2 regions of the Methylobacterium fujisawaense genome follow, and region 1 is predicted to be linked to the other one. Evidence: riboswitches for the same ligand, from Rfam matches in the RefSeq annotation. Region 1 holds a riboswitch; the other holds the start of a gene.

Region 1 (7,753 bases):
GACGCGCTACGTGGAGAAGCCGATCGAGACCTTCGAGGTCGACGGCATCCCGATGGTCTTCCAGAATACCCCGAATACGGAAGCGCCGCGGGAGATGAACACCTACATCCCGGACCGGAAGGCGCTCTGGATGGCGGAGAACGTCATCGCATCAATGCACAACATCTACACCCTGCGGGGCGCGCCGGTGCGCGATCCGCTCAACTGGTCGAAATACATCAACGCGGCGCTGTACCGGTTCGGCCGGGAGGCCGAGGTGATGTTCGCCTCCCACCACTGGCCCCGCTGGGGCAATGCGCGGATCCAGGCGGTTCTGCGGGCGCAGCGCGACCTCTACGCCCACATGAACAATCAGGTGCTCCACCTCGCCAACCAGGGCGTGACGATCAACGAAATCCACAAGGTCTACGCGCTGCCGCAGAGCCTGCAGCAGACGTGGCATTGTCGCGGCTATCACGGGTCGCCGGAGCACAACAGCCGGGGCGTGATCCAGCGCTATCTCGGATTCTGGGATTGCAATCCGGCGACGCTGATCCCGCTCGCCCCGTCCGAGAGTGCCCCCCTCTACGTCGACATGATGGGCGGTGCGGAGGCGATCCTCGCCCGGGGAAAGCGGCTTCACGACGCGGGCGAGTATCTGCTGGCCCAGGAGATCGTGAACAAGCTCGTCCAGGCCGAGCCGCAGAACCAGGTCGCCAAGGACCTCCTCGCCGACATCTTCGAGCAGATCGGCTACCAGCAGGAGAATCCCGGCCTGCGCAACTGCTTCCTGGCCGGCGCCTACGAGCTGCGCTCCGGCATCCCGGAAGGCGCGACGGCCAGTTCGAGCAGCCCCGACGTGGTGCGGGCGATGCCGACCGAGCTCTTCCTGAACTTTCTTGGCATCCGCATGGACAGTCGCAAGGCGGAGGGGTTGCGCTTCACCATCAACCTGATCACGCCGGACAACGGCGAGCGGTTCATCGTCGAATTGGAAAACGCAACGCTGACCAACATCGCGGGGTTCCAGGCCGAGAAGCCCGATCTCACCCTGACCATCAACCGGTCGGATCTCGAGCAGACGATGATTGGCGCCAAGACCCTGGAGGCGCAGATTGCCGACGGGACCGCGCAGGTCGAGGGCGACGCCGGCATCCTGAGCCGGCTGGCCGCCACGATGGTGACGTTCGACCCGCGGTTCGAGATCCTGCCCGGCACCAAGGTGCGCGGCGCCGCCAATCGCATGCAGTCAGACCCGTATCGGGCCGATTCCGGCGAGGCGGTCGCCGAGTAGCCGGCGACCGCCACTCTTGCTCCGCAGCCGGTCGCGGTCCGGGATGGCCGCAGGGCGACGGAAGAGGTGCTCACGGGATGAGGGTATCGGTCCCATGTCGGATGAGGCCATCACACCGGGAAAGCGTGGGCGGGATCCGGTCCTGATCGATCTGGCCCTGCAGGGCGGCGGCGCGCACGGCGCCTTCACATGGGGGGTCCTCGATCGCCTGCTCGAGGAGCCCTGGCTGAGCATCGACGGCATTTCCGGGACGTCGGCCGGTGCCATGAACGCGGCCGTCCTCATCGACGGCTACGAGCGGGACGGCGCCTCCGGTGCGCGCGCGGCACTCCAGGCCTTCTGGAACGCCGTCTCGCGCGCGGCCCGGTTCAGCCCGCTGCAGCGCAGCCCGCTCGACGTGATACTGGGCCGCTGGACGCTCGATTCCGCGCCGCTGTATCTGGCCGCGGACCTGATGGCGCGGCTCTTCTCCCCGTATGACCTCAATCCGCACGACTTCAATCCGCTCAGACAGATCCTGGACTCGCGGCTGGATTTCGAGCGCATCGCACGGAGCCGGATCAAGCTCTTCGTCACCGCGACGGATGTTCATACGGGCCGGGGCCGGGTGTTCCGCAACGCCGAGGTCACGGCCGACGTGCTTCTCGCCTCGGCATGCCTGCCGACCCTGTTCCAGGCGGTGCGGATCGACGGTGCCTCCTACTGGGATGGAGGCTATTCCGGAAACCCGACGATCACCCCCCTGGTCCGCGAATGCGAGTCGCGCGATACGATCATCGTGCAGGTCAATCCGGTCGAGCGCAGACAAGCGCCGACCTCGGCCCGGGAGATCCTCAACCGGCTCAACGAGATCTCCTTCAACGCGGTCCTGCTCAAGGAACTGCGGATGATGGCCTTGCTGCGGCAGGTCGCGCCCACGGACAATTCCGAGTGCGCCCGATGGGCGGCCATGCGCATGCACCGCATCGCCAGCGACGTTGTCGCCGAGCTGGGCTCGTCCTCGAAGCTCAATGCGGAATGGGCATTCCTGACGATGCTTCGGGACGAGGGACGCCGGAGCGCCGCGACGTTCCTGACCGATCATGGGCCGGATCTGGGTCGGCGTCCGTCCTTCCACCTCGACCGACTGCTTGAAGGCGTTTGACGCAGTCGGAACGCCGCATCGCGTGGCAGAGCTTGCTGGACTTGATCAAGATCAAGGCGTAAATTTTGGGTTTTGACTTCTATTTATTCGTTAATAGATGCAGCACATACTACATTTATCAGTCTACCGTGTGGCATTTCGACAATATTTCCTCAGGTTGGGCGCGCCTCTGCCCAAGCCTCTTCAAACCGGTTCACGCGCATGATCGGCGCGGCACTTCGCAGTCGGACCGGCTCGATCCGGGGGAGCACCTTCACACCGAAGACCGCTCGTCGCATCCGGCCGGCCCCGGAAACGGCCCGGCGCCCACAGACAGAGGAGTGAACGCTTATGCACACGATCCGGGCTCTTCGCGCGGCGCTGGCCGCCTTACCCCTGTTGACCTTCGCCACGTTCGCGGACGCGACGGCCGCTGGCCCCGCACCGGGCAATGCGCTGGCCGGACCGACGGTGTCGGAAGCCAGGGTCACCATCGGCCGTCACAAGGCACTTCCGAAGAAGAAGCGTATCCATCGCGAGCGGAAGATGTAGCGGCGATCGAGAGAGCGCAGATTCTCGCTGTGACTTGACCGGCTGGCTTTGAACCGAACCGATCGAGAGCATGTGCCCGGTGCAAAGCCAGCCGGTCAGGGTATCGGGTTCGCGCCGAACGAGAAGTTTTGGCACGGGGCCACCGCGACTACGGCGATGACGCATGCCGCGATCCAAGGCTGGACGGCAAGGCCGGCCCTGAAATGGAGCGGGTCACCGAAGGACCGTATGCCGGGTCATGAGCTCGGGCCGCGCGTTCGGCAATCAGCAACACGATGCCAAGAGCGGACCATCGGATCTCCAATCAGCTGAGACGCTCGGCGCCCAGCGGCGCATGAAACAGGGCGTCGATGACCGCTCGTCCGTTCGGTTCAGGATGGCGCATATCCAGCCGCCATCGGCCCGCCGATCTCGTTCGGACCCACGTCGTCCGAGCCCAAACCGGCCCATCACGGCAACTTGAGAGCCATGCGTTCCAACAAGGATCGGGCTGTGGCCATAGCGCCACACGTAACGTAACACTGTTACAAAGTTTGTCAGGCCCGTTGACCGGATGCGCGCCGGTGGCGAATATCGTCCGGCCAAGGTTCTTCGGGTCCCGGCCCGGAGCTAAGACGGGAATTCGGTGCGCTTTTCGGAGCGAATCCGAAGCTGCCCCCGCAACTGTGAGCGGCGAGCGCCTGCCACCGATGACCACTGGTGCTTGCACTGGGAAGGTCCGGCGGGCGCTTTGACCCGTGAGCCAGGAGACCTGCCTTCGGCACGATGACGTCCCTCGGGCGGGGTGCCCCGGCGGAGCGCGCGGTGTCGCCGTCTCGTGGGCGACGCTGCCCGTATCCCCGTGGCTTCCACCCGGCAACAGCGAGTGTGTGGTGGCGACCTCCGAACGTCCGTCTCACGGCGAGCCTGCGCGGTTTTCAGCGCCATCAGCGCGTCGTCCGCGGACTCCGCATCGCGGTCGGCGGTTGGCGCTCGCCGCTGTCCTCTCGGCCGGGCTCCCGATCGAGGACGTGCGGGCGCAGGAAAGCGTGACGTTGGAGGAACTCTCGGTCGAGCAGGTCGGGGAGGGTGCCGGCCGCACGACGGCCTCCGGGCGCGGCACCATCGGCCTGATCGGCCCGACGCCGGGATACGGAGCGGGCACGGCCGTCAGCGCCACGCGCACCGCCACTCCGCAGATCGACGTGCCGGTGGCCGTCTCCGTGGCGCCGCGGGAGACGATCACCGACCTCGCCGCCACCCGCGTGGACCGTGCGTTCAACTATCTGCCCGGCGTCGCCCAGCAGAACAATTTCGGGGGGCTTTCGATCTTCAGTTACGCCATCCGTGGTGTGACGACCTCGGAGATCTACAAGAACGGTTTCCCCCTCAATCGTGGGACCCCGCCTCCGCCCGACGCGCAGAATATCGAACGCATCGAGGTGCTCAAGGGACCGGGTGCGGCCCTGTTCGGACGCAGCGATCCCGGCGGGCTCGTCAACCTCATCACCAAGCAACCCACCGCCGAACGGTTCGTCGAGTTCGGCAATCAGGTCGATTCGTTCGGTCTGACCCGCGGTACCATCGATGCCGGCGGTGCCCTGAACGCGGACGGGACAGTCCTCTATCGCTTCAATCTCTCCGCACAGGGGGCCGGCAGCTTCCGCGACTTCGTGGACAGCGACCGGCTGCTCGTGGCTCCAGTGGTGAGTTGGCAGGTCACGCCGGACACACGCGTTACGGTCGAGACCGAGTTCGTGAAGAACCGCATCGTCTTCGACCGGGGCGTGATCGCGCTCAACCGCCAACTCGGCTTCCTGCCGCTTTCGCGGTTCCTCGGCGAGCCCGGTCAGAGCACCTACCAGAACAACAATTCGCTGCAGGTCCGCGTCGATCATCGCTTCGATGAGAACTGGCAGATGCGGCTCGCCGCTTACTTCAACACCGGCGATCTGGAAGGGGAATCGGCGGAGATCCGCGGCATCGCCGCCAACAACCGCACTGTCTTTCGCGACCGCAACGTGCGCGACTATCGCTGGGACGTGGCGGTCGGTCAGGCCGACCTGATCGGGCGGTTCGACACGGGCGGCATCGGCCACACGCTCCTCCTCGGCATGGACCGGGAGAGCACCGACAGCCGAACGGTTTATCTGCGCTCGAACTTCCGCACGAGCCCCTTCGCCCTCGACATCTATTCGCCGGTCTATGGACAGGCGCTGCCGCCGATCACCATCCCACGCAACAATATCGAGCGCATCACCAATACCGGCCTCTATGCGCAGGACGAGATCGTCCTGAGCCCGGAATGGCGGGCGCTGATCGGCCTTCGGCTCGACATCTTCGAACAGAGCTTCCGCGAGCGCGTGGTGCGCAGCCAAGTGGACCAGTCGCGGGTCGCGGCCTCGCCCCGGGCGGGCCTGGTCTACCGGCCGATCCCGGAACTCGCCTTCTACACCAATGTCGGCACGAGCTTCCGGCCGAATATCGGCACCGACGCCGCCGCCGTCACGCGCGGCACGGCGCTGCCGCCCGAGACCGGCCTCGGCTACGAGGTCGGCGCCAAGTCCGAATTGTTCGGCGGCAATTTGCTCCTCACCGCCGCCGCCTTCCGCGTGGAGCGGGAGAACGTGCTCACGCCCGACCCGGCGAATACCGGCTTCTCCCTCGCGGCCGGCGCCGTGCGCAGCCAGGGCTTCGAGCTGACGGCCCAGGGACAGATCACGCCGGAACTGAAGCTCCTGGCCGGCTACGTTTATGCCGATGCCCGGGTCACCAAGGACAACGTCCTTCCGGTCGGCGCCCCCCTGGTCAACGTGCCCCGCCACTCCGGCAGCCTGCTCGCGGTCTACGAGCCAGCGGGCGCGTGGCGCGGCTTCGGGATCGGCGGCGGCGTGCGCGGCGTGGGCGAGCGTGCGGGCGACGCGGCGGGGTCCGGCTTCACCCTGCCGGGCTTCATCGCGGTCGATGCGCTGGCCTATTACAAATTCGGGAACGCCCGCGTGGCGCTCAACATCGAGAATATATTCGACACCGATTACTACGAGAGTTCACTGAACGTATTCCGCGTCTATCCGGGCTCGCCCCGTCGCATCACGGGCTCCGTGACGGTGCGGTTCTGATGGCGGTTGAGACGGTGTTGGCGCTCGGCCGCGTCGTCAAGCAGTTCGGAGGCAGGACCGCCCTCAGCGGTCTCGACCTCACCCTGCGCGCGGGTGAGGTCTATGCCCTGCTCGGTCCCAACGGTGCCGGAAAGACCACCACGATCAACCTCATCCTCGGCTTCCTGAAGGCCGATGCGGGGGAGGTCCGGGTCTGCGGGATCGATGCAGGGACGGATCCCATCGCTGCCCGGGCGCGCACCGCCTACATCCCGGAACAGGTGGCCCTGTATCCGGGGCAATCGGGATTGGAGAATCTCCGTTACTTCGCGACCCTCGCCGGTCTCGCGATCGATCGGGCGGAGGCCGAGACGCATCTCGCGGCGGCCGGCCTGGCGCCCGAGGCCTGGTCGCGGCCCGCCTCCGGCTATTCGAAGGGCATGCGCCAGAAGGTCGGCATCGCCATCGCGCTCGCGCGAAAGACCCGGCTGCTGCTGCTCGACGAGCCGACATCCGGCCTCGACCCATCGGCGGCGGCGGCCTTCTCCGGGACGGTGCGGGCGGCGGCGGAGCGCGGCACGGCGGTGCTGATGGCGACCCACGACCTCTACCGCGTGCGCGAGATGGCCGACCGGGTCGGCGTGCTGGCGGGCGGGCGCGTCGCCGAGGAGATCGATCCGAGGCGATACGCGCACACCGATCTGGAACGCCTCTACATCGCGCGCCTGTCGGGGGCGGTCACGTGAGGCGCGTCCGCGCGGAGTTGGCGCTGCTGTGGCGGGACGCGCGCGTCCGCTGGATCAGCGGCATGATCGTCCTGCTCCTGATGGTCACGGGCCTCGGCGCCTGGCAATCCGCCCGCGATTACGGTGCCGAGGTCGCGCAGGTTACGGCCGCAGAACGGGCCCGCTGGCTCGGGCAGGATGCCAAGAACCCGCATTCCGCCGATCATTACGGCCTGTGGGTGTTTCGCCCGTCGTCGCCCCTCGCCATCCTCGATCCCGGCACCGAGCCCTATACGGGCCGGATGGTGCGGATCGAGGCGCACCTGTTCAACGATGCGGTCTACCGCGCCGTGCAGGATGCCGGCCCCTTCGACCGGGCGGGCCCCTCCGATGTCTCCGATGTCGTCGGCCTCGTCGTTCCCCTGGTGGCGCTTCTCCTCGGCTTTGCCGCCTTCGCGGCGGATCGCGAGCGCGGTACCCTGCGCCTCGCCCTCGGCAACGGCGCGCCGCCCATCCCACTCTTTGCCGCCCGCTTCGCCGCCCTGAACCTCGTCCTTGCGGTCCTGGTCTGCCTGCCCCTCCTCACGCTCGGCGGCGTGGCCATCGCGAGCCTCGGCACCGCGGGCTGGCAGGCTTGGCCGCGCCTCCTCGTCTGGGTCGCGGTGCAGGCCCTATACGGTGCCGTCTTCCTGCTCATCGCGATGCTCGCCTCGTTGCTGGCCCGCACGGCGCGGGGAGCCTTGACGATCTCCCTCGCGGTCTGGATCGCGCTGTGCCTCGTCGCGCCACGGCTCGCGACTGCAGGCATGGAGATGGTCTCGCCCGCCCCGTCTTATCGCGAGACCCGGCTGCGGATCGACGGGGACCTGCGTCCCCATAAATCCGCCGAAGCCAGCGATGCGCGAGCGCAGGCGACGCTCGCCCGCTACGGCGTGAGCGATCCGCAGGAACTCCCTGTGGATCTGCGTGGCCTCATGATGGTGGAGAACGACCACCATGCCTT
Region 2 (7,753 bases), 3.1 Mb from region 1:
AAGGTCCTGTCCGCCTCGTGGCTGCCGGGCTTGTCCGGGCCATACGCTCCCGCCTCCGCGCGCTGCGACGTGTGGTCGCTTTCCGCTCCGCAGCGCCTCCGTCAGCGTCGCCCTTTCGTCTTCCGACAGATCGCGCATCCGGCGCCGGCCGGTCCGCGCGAAGGCGGTGAGCACGGCGGCCACCACGTCGGGCGCTTCCCGTTCCCCGCAGGTCAGAAGATCCTGCCGCCCCTCGCCGCAAGCGATCGTGATCGCAACGCGGCCGGGTGCGTCAGCGATCACGGCGCAATCGGCCTCCGCGGTCGCCCGATCGACGCGTCCCTCGATCACGACCAGGGTCTTGGCCGGCAGGCCGGGAATCGTCAGCCCCGCCGCTTCGACGGCACGGGCCAGTCCCGGCACGTCGATGGCCTCCTCCGGATCGCGACCCGCCAGCGGGCTCGTGAGCGTCAAGCGCTGAGGCCCGCCATCGGCCCGCACATCGCCGAGGCCCTCGGCCGAGAGCCACGCGGCAAGGGAAGCCTGCGTCGCCTCGGTGACGCCCCGGATCTGAAGATTGGCCCGCGCGGTGAGATCCAGGTGCCCGTTCCCGAAGCGACGGGCGCCTTCCGCCACGGCGCGGGCCTGACCGAGCGTCAGGACGCCCAGGGGCGGGTGTACCCGCGCCAGCAAGCCGTCGCCCGTGGGCATCGGCCGGGTCAGGCCGGGGCACCAGCCCCGACGGCTGGCCGCCTCGGGCAGCGCACGTCCATGCGGGCGCGGAGCGACGCTCATTCGGCGGCCTCGTGCAGCAAGGCGTCGGCCGGAAGAGCGTTGCGCCGGCTGTGCCAGAGTCCCCGGTCCCGGGCGGCGTCGAACCGTTCCAGGATCGCCCGGGTGGCCGCGGGGTTGGCGGCCCGCAGGCGCTCGAACACCTCGGTATCGGCGATCCAGGCGGCGTACAGCGTCTCGAAGCCGGCATCGGACACCGCATCGCTGGCGGCGGCGAGGACGAAAACCGCATCGAGCCCCTGAGCCAGCTCCTGCGCGCCGCGATAGCCGTGACGGAGCTGGGCGGCGATCCAGCGGGGATCGGCGAGGCGACCACGGATCAGGCGGGCCGCGTCCTCCCGGGCAGTTCGGGCTTTCGGTCGCTCCGGCTGCGAGACGTCGAGGCTGTAGAGCGTGGGGCTCGCCCCCTCCAGGGCAGCGGCGGCCGCGAAGCCGCCCATCGCGTCCACAGCGGCATCCCCGTCGAACAGATCGCGCTCGGCCACGTCGAAGGCGTGGAGATAGGCGTCGGCTCCCGCCACCCGGGCGGAGAAATCCGCATCCGGCGCCTCGCGGTCGCCATAGGCGTGCGTGCTGGCCGCAAGATAGGCGCGACCGAGATCGGCGCGGCCATCCCATGTGCCGTCGAGGGCCGTCGCGGCGGTACCGGCGCCGTAGCGGCCCGGCGCGGCGCCGTAGACCCGCACGGCCGTCTCGCCCCGTCGGCGGGCCGCCGCCAGCGGGTTCTCGTCGTCGGCCTCGTCCCTGTCGGCCACGGCGCGGGTCGCCCGGTCGAGCAGCGCGAGGGTCTCGGGGAACGTGTCGCGGAACGCTCCGGAGACCCGCACGGTGACGTCGATCCGTGGCCGGTCGAGCATCGCCAGCGGAAGGATCTCGAAACCGGTGACGCGGGTGCTGGCATGGTCCCAGACCGGCCGCACGCCCATGAGGGCGAGGGCATGAGCCACATCCTCGCCGCCTGTGCGCAGTGTCGGCGAGGCCCAGAGATCCATGACGATCCGGGCCGGATAGGCACCCTCGTCCTGAAGGTAGCGGGTCACCACGGCGGCGGCGGCCCTCTCACCGAGGAGCGCGGCGGCGCGGCTCGGGATGGCCCGCGGGTCCAGGGTCGCGAGGTTGCGTCCGGTGGGGAGCACGTCGCTTCGCCCGCGGGACGGCGAGCCGGAGGGCCCCGGCCGGACGAATCGGGCGTCGAGGGCCGCGAGCAGCCCGGTCCGCTCGGCGGCGGCGCTTGCCAGCACCGCCTCCGCGGCCTCGCCCGGGGCTCGGGCGAAGACGTGGAGACCGTCGCGGAAGACGGTCTCGCCGAGGTCGCAGAGATGCGCGTCCAGCCGGGTCAGCGCCTCGTCCATCGGCGTGTCCGGGCCGATGCCGGCGCCGTCCAGCAATCCGGCGGCCTCGGCCTCCTCGAGGATGGCGCGGGCCACCAGTTCGGCGCGGCGGGGATCGAGCACGCTCGCGGCGGCGTATTCCTCCACCAACTCGCGCAGGCGTGCGGCCTCCGGCTTCAGCGCGTGGACGGCGACGTCCGGCGTCAGGTGACCGAGCGCGACGCCGCCGAGGCGCCGCTTGACCGGCGCGGCCTCGCCCGGATCATCGACGATGAAGGGATAGACCACCGGCAGGCCGCCGACGCACAGCGCCGGCAAGCAGGTGGGGGACAGGGCCACGGCTTTGCCGGGCAGCCACTCGGTTGTCCCGTGCGTACCGAGCTGCACCAGAACGTCGAAGTGCTGCTGCAGGCCGAGATGGAATGCCAGATAGGCATGGGTCGGAGCCCGGTCGAGATCGTGATAGCCGGCCTTGCGATCGGGATCGCGCCCGCGGTCCGGTTGAAGGAAGACGGCGAGCCGACCGCGATCACGGATCGCCTCGTCCCCGGTGCGATCCGGAGCGGCGCTCCGATCGGATGCGGCCGTGCCCGTCAGCATCCGGAACCGGAAGGCGCCGTCGACGCAGGCCGGATCGGATTCGGCCTCGCCCCAGACGGCGGTGATCGAGGCGCGAGTCTCTTCGGGAAGGGTGTTCCACCAGGCTTGATAGGCGGGGAGGGGCACGCGGAACGCGGCCGGACCCTCCGTGAGATCCGCCATCAGCGTGCCGGCTTCCGGAAGTGCCCCCGTCGCGTAGCCCGCGGCGGCGAGGTCGGCGGCGATGGCGCGGGCGCTCTCGGGCGTATCGAGACCGACGGCGAAACCGGCCCGGCCGCCCCGGGCCGGATAGTCGGACAGGACCAGGGCCACGCGGCGCGACGGCCGGGGCAGGGCGGCCAGCCGCAGCCATCCCGCGGCCCGGTCTGCCAGGGCGGCGATGCCTGCGGGGTAGGGCACGGCCCGCCGCTGGGTGAAGCCGGCGACCTCCGGGCTTTCCTCCTTGAAGGAGATCGGAAAGCCCGAGAGCCGGCCGTCGAATTCCGGCAACGCGATCTGCATGGCGAGATCGGACGCGCCGAGGCCGCGGGCCGACGCCTCCCAGGCCGCGCGCGGTGACCCTACCGTGAACGCCTGAATGACCGGGCAGCCGGCGCCGTCGAGGACGAAGTCGGTGCCGTCCTCACGCGCGGAGAACGCCGTGGCTGCGATGACGAGGTCGGGTCTGCGCGCCCGCACCGCATCGGCGACCGAGGCCGCGGCCTCGGGCTCCTTCAGGCTTGACACGACCATCGGCAGCGCCCCGATCCCGCGGGCGCGCAGCGCGGCTGAGAGTGCGACGAACGGCTCGGTGTCGCCGCCGAGCACGGCGGAGCGATAGATCAGCAGCAGGGCCAGCGGATGGGCGGGCGACGGCGCGCCGTCGAGCGGGATCGCCGTTTCAGACGCGGCAATGGCTGTTTCGAGGGGGAGAGCGCCGCAACCCGGACACCAGGGAAAGCCGCGGGGCAGGGGCTGCGGAGGCTCGACCGCCCCCTCGGCGCCCAGCCGGATGGCCAGGGATCGCAGCATCCGCCGGAGATTGCCGGGACCACCGGCACGGAAATAGGCGTCGAGTTCCCCGGCGAGGGCGGGATCGGTGGAGAACGGCGCGAGGCGGGGGTCCGGCCGGTCGTCGCCCGGCAGGACCGCGAGCACGACGCCGTGCGCCCGCGCGGTTTCGGCGCAGCGCTCGATCCCGTAGCGCCAGTAATCCAGTCCGCCCAGACAACGGATCACCACCACCTTGGCGTGCGCCACGACGCGTTCGACGTAGAGATCGACCGACAGCGGATGCCGCAGTTTGGCGAGCTTCGCGAGCCGGAGACTCGGCAGACCGGGCTCTGCGGCGTGGGCCTGGCCGACCGCCGCGAGGTCGCTGTCGGTGAACGACAGCACAACCAGATCGCCGGGCTCCTGCCCGAGATCCACCGCCGCCTCACCCTCGTCGAGCGAGACGGTATCGATGCGCACGAGATGCATCGACGGCCCCTAAACCGCGGCCGCGCGCACCGGCGCGCCGCCGTCAGCCGCGCAGGCGCGCGCGGCGGCCGTCATCCCGCGAGGGCCGCAGCGACGGCGCGCTGGTCGAACCCCTTGAGGCCGATCACCACGAGGTTGCCGTCCCGGGCCTCCCCGGACTTCCACGGCCGGTCGAAATGGTGGGCCACGCGCCGGCCGACCCCCTGCACCACAAGGCGCATCGCCTTGCCCTCGACCTCGGCGAAACCCTTGATCCGCAGGACGCCCGGGATCTCGGCTGCCTTCTCGACCCGGGCCGCCAGATCGCCCGCCGTGATCGCGGGGCGGACTGGCAGCGCCACGGTCTCGAAGTCGTCGTGGTCGTGATCCTCGCCCTCGCCGTGATGCGACGGGCGGGAATCGAGATCGTCCTCGGCGGCCGCCGCGAGGCCGAGCAGCACCCGCGGGTCGATGACGCCATTCTCGGTCTCAACCACCTTCACGGCCCGGGGCAGGTGGCCTTCCACCTCGGCACGCACCCGAGCGCGGGTCGGGGCATCGATGAGGTCGGCCTTGTTGAGGACCACGAGGTCGGCGCAGAGGAGTTGGTCCTCGAAGACCTCTTCCAGCGGATTGTCGTGATCGACCGATTGGTCCGCGGCCCGTTGGGCGGCCAGTGCCTCCGGATCGTCCGCGAAGACGCCGGCGGCGACGGCCGGGCCGTCGACCACTGCGACGACCCCGTCGACGGTGACCCTCGAGCGGATCGCCGGCCACTGGAACGCCTGAACCAACGGCTTCGGCAGCGCGAGGCCCGAGGTCTCGATCAGGATGTGCTCCGGCGGCTCGGCGCGGCCGAGGAGAGTCTCCAGCGCCGGAACGAAATCGTCCGCGACCGTGCAGCAGATGCAGCCATTCGGCAGCTCGACGATAGCTTCTTCGGTGCAGCCTTCGACCCCGCAGGCGGCGAGGAAGGACTTGTCGAAGCCGACGTCGCCGAACTCGTTGACCAGGATGGCGAGGCGGCGCCCCCTGGCGTTCTCGACCACGTGGCGGACCAGCGTCGTCTTGCCGGCTCCGAGGAAGCCCGTGACGATGGTGCAGGGGATTTTGTTTACGATGGTCATTCCGCGGCCTCCAGGGTGCCGGCGGGGAGCGGGCGGGGTTCAGGGAACGGGGGGATGCGGGCGATCACGCCCTTGCGGAAGGCCTCCGGACGCTCGCGCCAGGGCACGATGCCGTCCGAGGTCGCCGCATAGGCCGCGAGCCCGGCGAGGATGGTCTCCGCCGAGGCGGCCGGATCCATGTCGCCGTAGACGTAGGTCCAGCGGTCGGCCGAGGCGACCGCCACGGTGCAGGGCCGCTTGCAGACCGACAGGCATTCCACCGCCTCGACCCGCAGGTTCGGCGTGCCGGCGCTCCGGGCCTGAAGCGCCTCCAAAAGGCGTGCTCCGGCGCGCGGTCCATCCGGATCGTCGTCCGGACGGCGGCAGGTCGTGCAGACGTACAGGACGGTCTCAGGCACGGGCCGTTCCCCGTTGCGTGTCGCGGGAAAACGCCTGCCACGCCCAGCCGAGCCCCAACCCGATCAGGATCCAGAAGACGAAGCTGATCGCCAGCGACCGGGCGGCGAACTGTGCGGCCAGTGCGGCCGGAAGCTCCGACGCGCCCTCCGGTGCCTGCGGGGCGCCGACGACGTGGGGGGTTACGATCAGGACGAGGCCACCCAGGATCGTGATCAGAGCACGGCGGATCGTGATCAGGTAGAGTCCCATTCCGGTCGCCGCCGCGGTCATCACCCACCAGGCCTGCCGCGCGGCCAGCGGTGCAGCGGCGCTGCCGGGCAGTTCCGGCGGCAGGCCGAGGCCCGGCGCAAGGGCGACGCTGGCGAAGCCCGCCACCGCGAAGGCGAGACCGACCTGCGGCGTCGGCTCGCGGCCGCAGGCGATCATCACCGCGCCGAGCAGCAGGGCGTAGCCGACGCCGCCGACGAGGGTCGCAAGACCGGTGAAGGCCATCCGCGGCAGGCCGGGGCCGGGCTGCCATTCCGGTGCCGCGTCGGGTGCGGCATGGTCATGCCCGGCATGGGCCAGCACGATCGGAAGGGCCTTCGCGGCCTGATGCGAGGGTTCCTGCTGCTCGTAGCGCTCGGCCGCGACGATCAGCGGCGAGGTCAGCGTGAGTTCGAGGCCCGTTACAACGGCAGCCGCGAAGAAGCCGGCGGCCAGGGCCGCCGACAGAAGCCGAATGATCATCCCTGCGCCGAGGGCGTCAGTGACAGGGGAAGTTCTGGGTATGGCGGAAGTCGTGCGCCGCGTTGTGGAACGCGATCGCCGGCGAGAAACCCGCCATGAACAGCAGGCCGAGGCCCAGCATGGCCGCGAGCGCGACGGCGACCGGACGCTCCGACGAGCGGGTACCGGCGGCGACGGGGGCGAGGGTCTGAGCGGTCATCGTCGAGTGTCTCCAGCCGCCCCACCGGCGGCATTGCGGGATCCTGTTGCGACGGCAGGTCTCCTGGCTCGCGGCTCGGCGCGCCCACCGCCTTCCCGGATCGCTCCGGTGGCGCTTGGCAGGCGCTCGCCGCTCACAGTTGCGGGGGCAGCCGCGGAATCGGGGCGAAACCCCTCACCGCATTCCCTTTTCACCCCGTTGCCAGGGCACCGTCACCGGCACGTTGTAGACGCATGCCGGCGACGACACAACGGAGCGGCGCCAGATCCGTTCGGATTCCCGTGCGTCCCTTCGCGGGTGGCCGGGCTTGACGTCCGCGCCCTGATGCGGGCACCGCCGCACCGGATGCCCGGCCGGCCCGGCATGGGCGCCTCCGCTCAGCTCTCGGAGACCCGATGGCCCTCGCAGACGATCCGAGCCCGGTCCTCGTCGATCTCGCGACCGGCCGCGCCCCCCGGATCGTACAGGATGAAAACACCGCCTGGCTCGAGATCGATCTGGGCGGTCGCTTTCCGATCCGCGCGGTCGCGCTGCGACCCGTACAGGATACTGTAGCGCCCGAGGTCGGCGATGTGGCCGTCGAGGTCTCGCAGGACGGCGTCACGTGGTCCGCGCCCGACATCGTCGGCTGGACCGCCAAGCCGGGCGCCCTCGTGGCCGCCATCGGAGCCGACGAGCGGGCCTGGGCGCGTCTCGTGCGGATCGCGGTGCCGGATCCGGCGCTCGTCGCAGGCGTCGACATCCGCGCCGATGAAGCCGCCATCGACCTCATCGCCCTGCGGGCGCTGCTCGGGCTCGACATCACGCTCTTGAACGAGAAGCCCGGCGCTAACGTCTACGTCACCTACAATCTCGAAGCCGCGCCTGGCCGGGCTAGCCGCAACCTCGTCGGCCTGTCACTGTTCGAGAACGGCGCCTTCGGCAATTGCCTCGTGCAGTACATCATCGCGGTCTCGATCGCGAAGGCGCTCAACCTGAAATACATCAAGGTCCCGAAGGTCGACCGCAGCAAGGTGATCTTTCTGACCGAGAGGCTGACCTGCGACGGCATCACGTTCATTCCGCCGGACGAGTCGCTTCCGCCGGACGGCTACTTCCTGTCAGGGCTGTATTTCGATCCGACGCAGTTCGAGCGGGTGACGGCGCTGCAGGGCCCG

What was found. A riboswitch is a leader RNA that binds a small molecule or an ion and turns the genes downstream of it on or off. The one in region 1 is predicted to bind cobalamin.
Region 2: it holds a riboswitch for cobalamin, as region 1 does, so the genes downstream of both, ABC766_RS23945 (CbtB domain-containing protein) here and ABC766_RS09400 (TonB-dependent siderophore receptor) in region 1, are expected to answer to the same signal.

The regions. Positions count from the first base shown of each region.
Region 1 is NZ_CP155000.1:1,974,672-1,982,424, reverse strand. Features, by position in the region: gene ABC766_RS09415 (alkyl/aryl-sulfatase) at 1-1,273, shown strand, start outside; gene ABC766_RS09410 (patatin-like phospholipase family protein) at 1,368-2,417, shown strand; gene ABC766_RS09405 (hypothetical protein) at 2,748-2,948, shown strand; cobalamin riboswitch at 3,516-3,722, shown strand; gene ABC766_RS09400 (TonB-dependent siderophore receptor) at 3,914-6,046, shown strand; gene ABC766_RS09395 (ABC transporter ATP-binding protein) at 6,046-6,771, shown strand; gene ABC766_RS09390 (DUF3526 domain-containing protein) at 6,768-7,753, shown strand, end outside.
Region 2 is NZ_CP155000.1:5,039,543-5,047,295, forward strand. Features, by position in the region: gene cobG (precorrin-3B synthase) at 1-774, opposite strand, end outside; gene cobN (cobaltochelatase subunit CobN) at 771-4,163, opposite strand; gene cobW (cobalamin biosynthesis protein CobW) at 4,235-5,269, opposite strand; gene ABC766_RS23935 (DUF1636 domain-containing protein) at 5,266-5,667, opposite strand; gene ABC766_RS23940 (CbtA family protein) at 5,660-6,397, opposite strand; gene ABC766_RS23945 (CbtB domain-containing protein) at 6,414-6,596, opposite strand; cobalamin riboswitch at 6,633-6,825, opposite strand; gene ABC766_RS23950 (discoidin domain-containing protein) at 6,992-7,753, shown strand, end outside.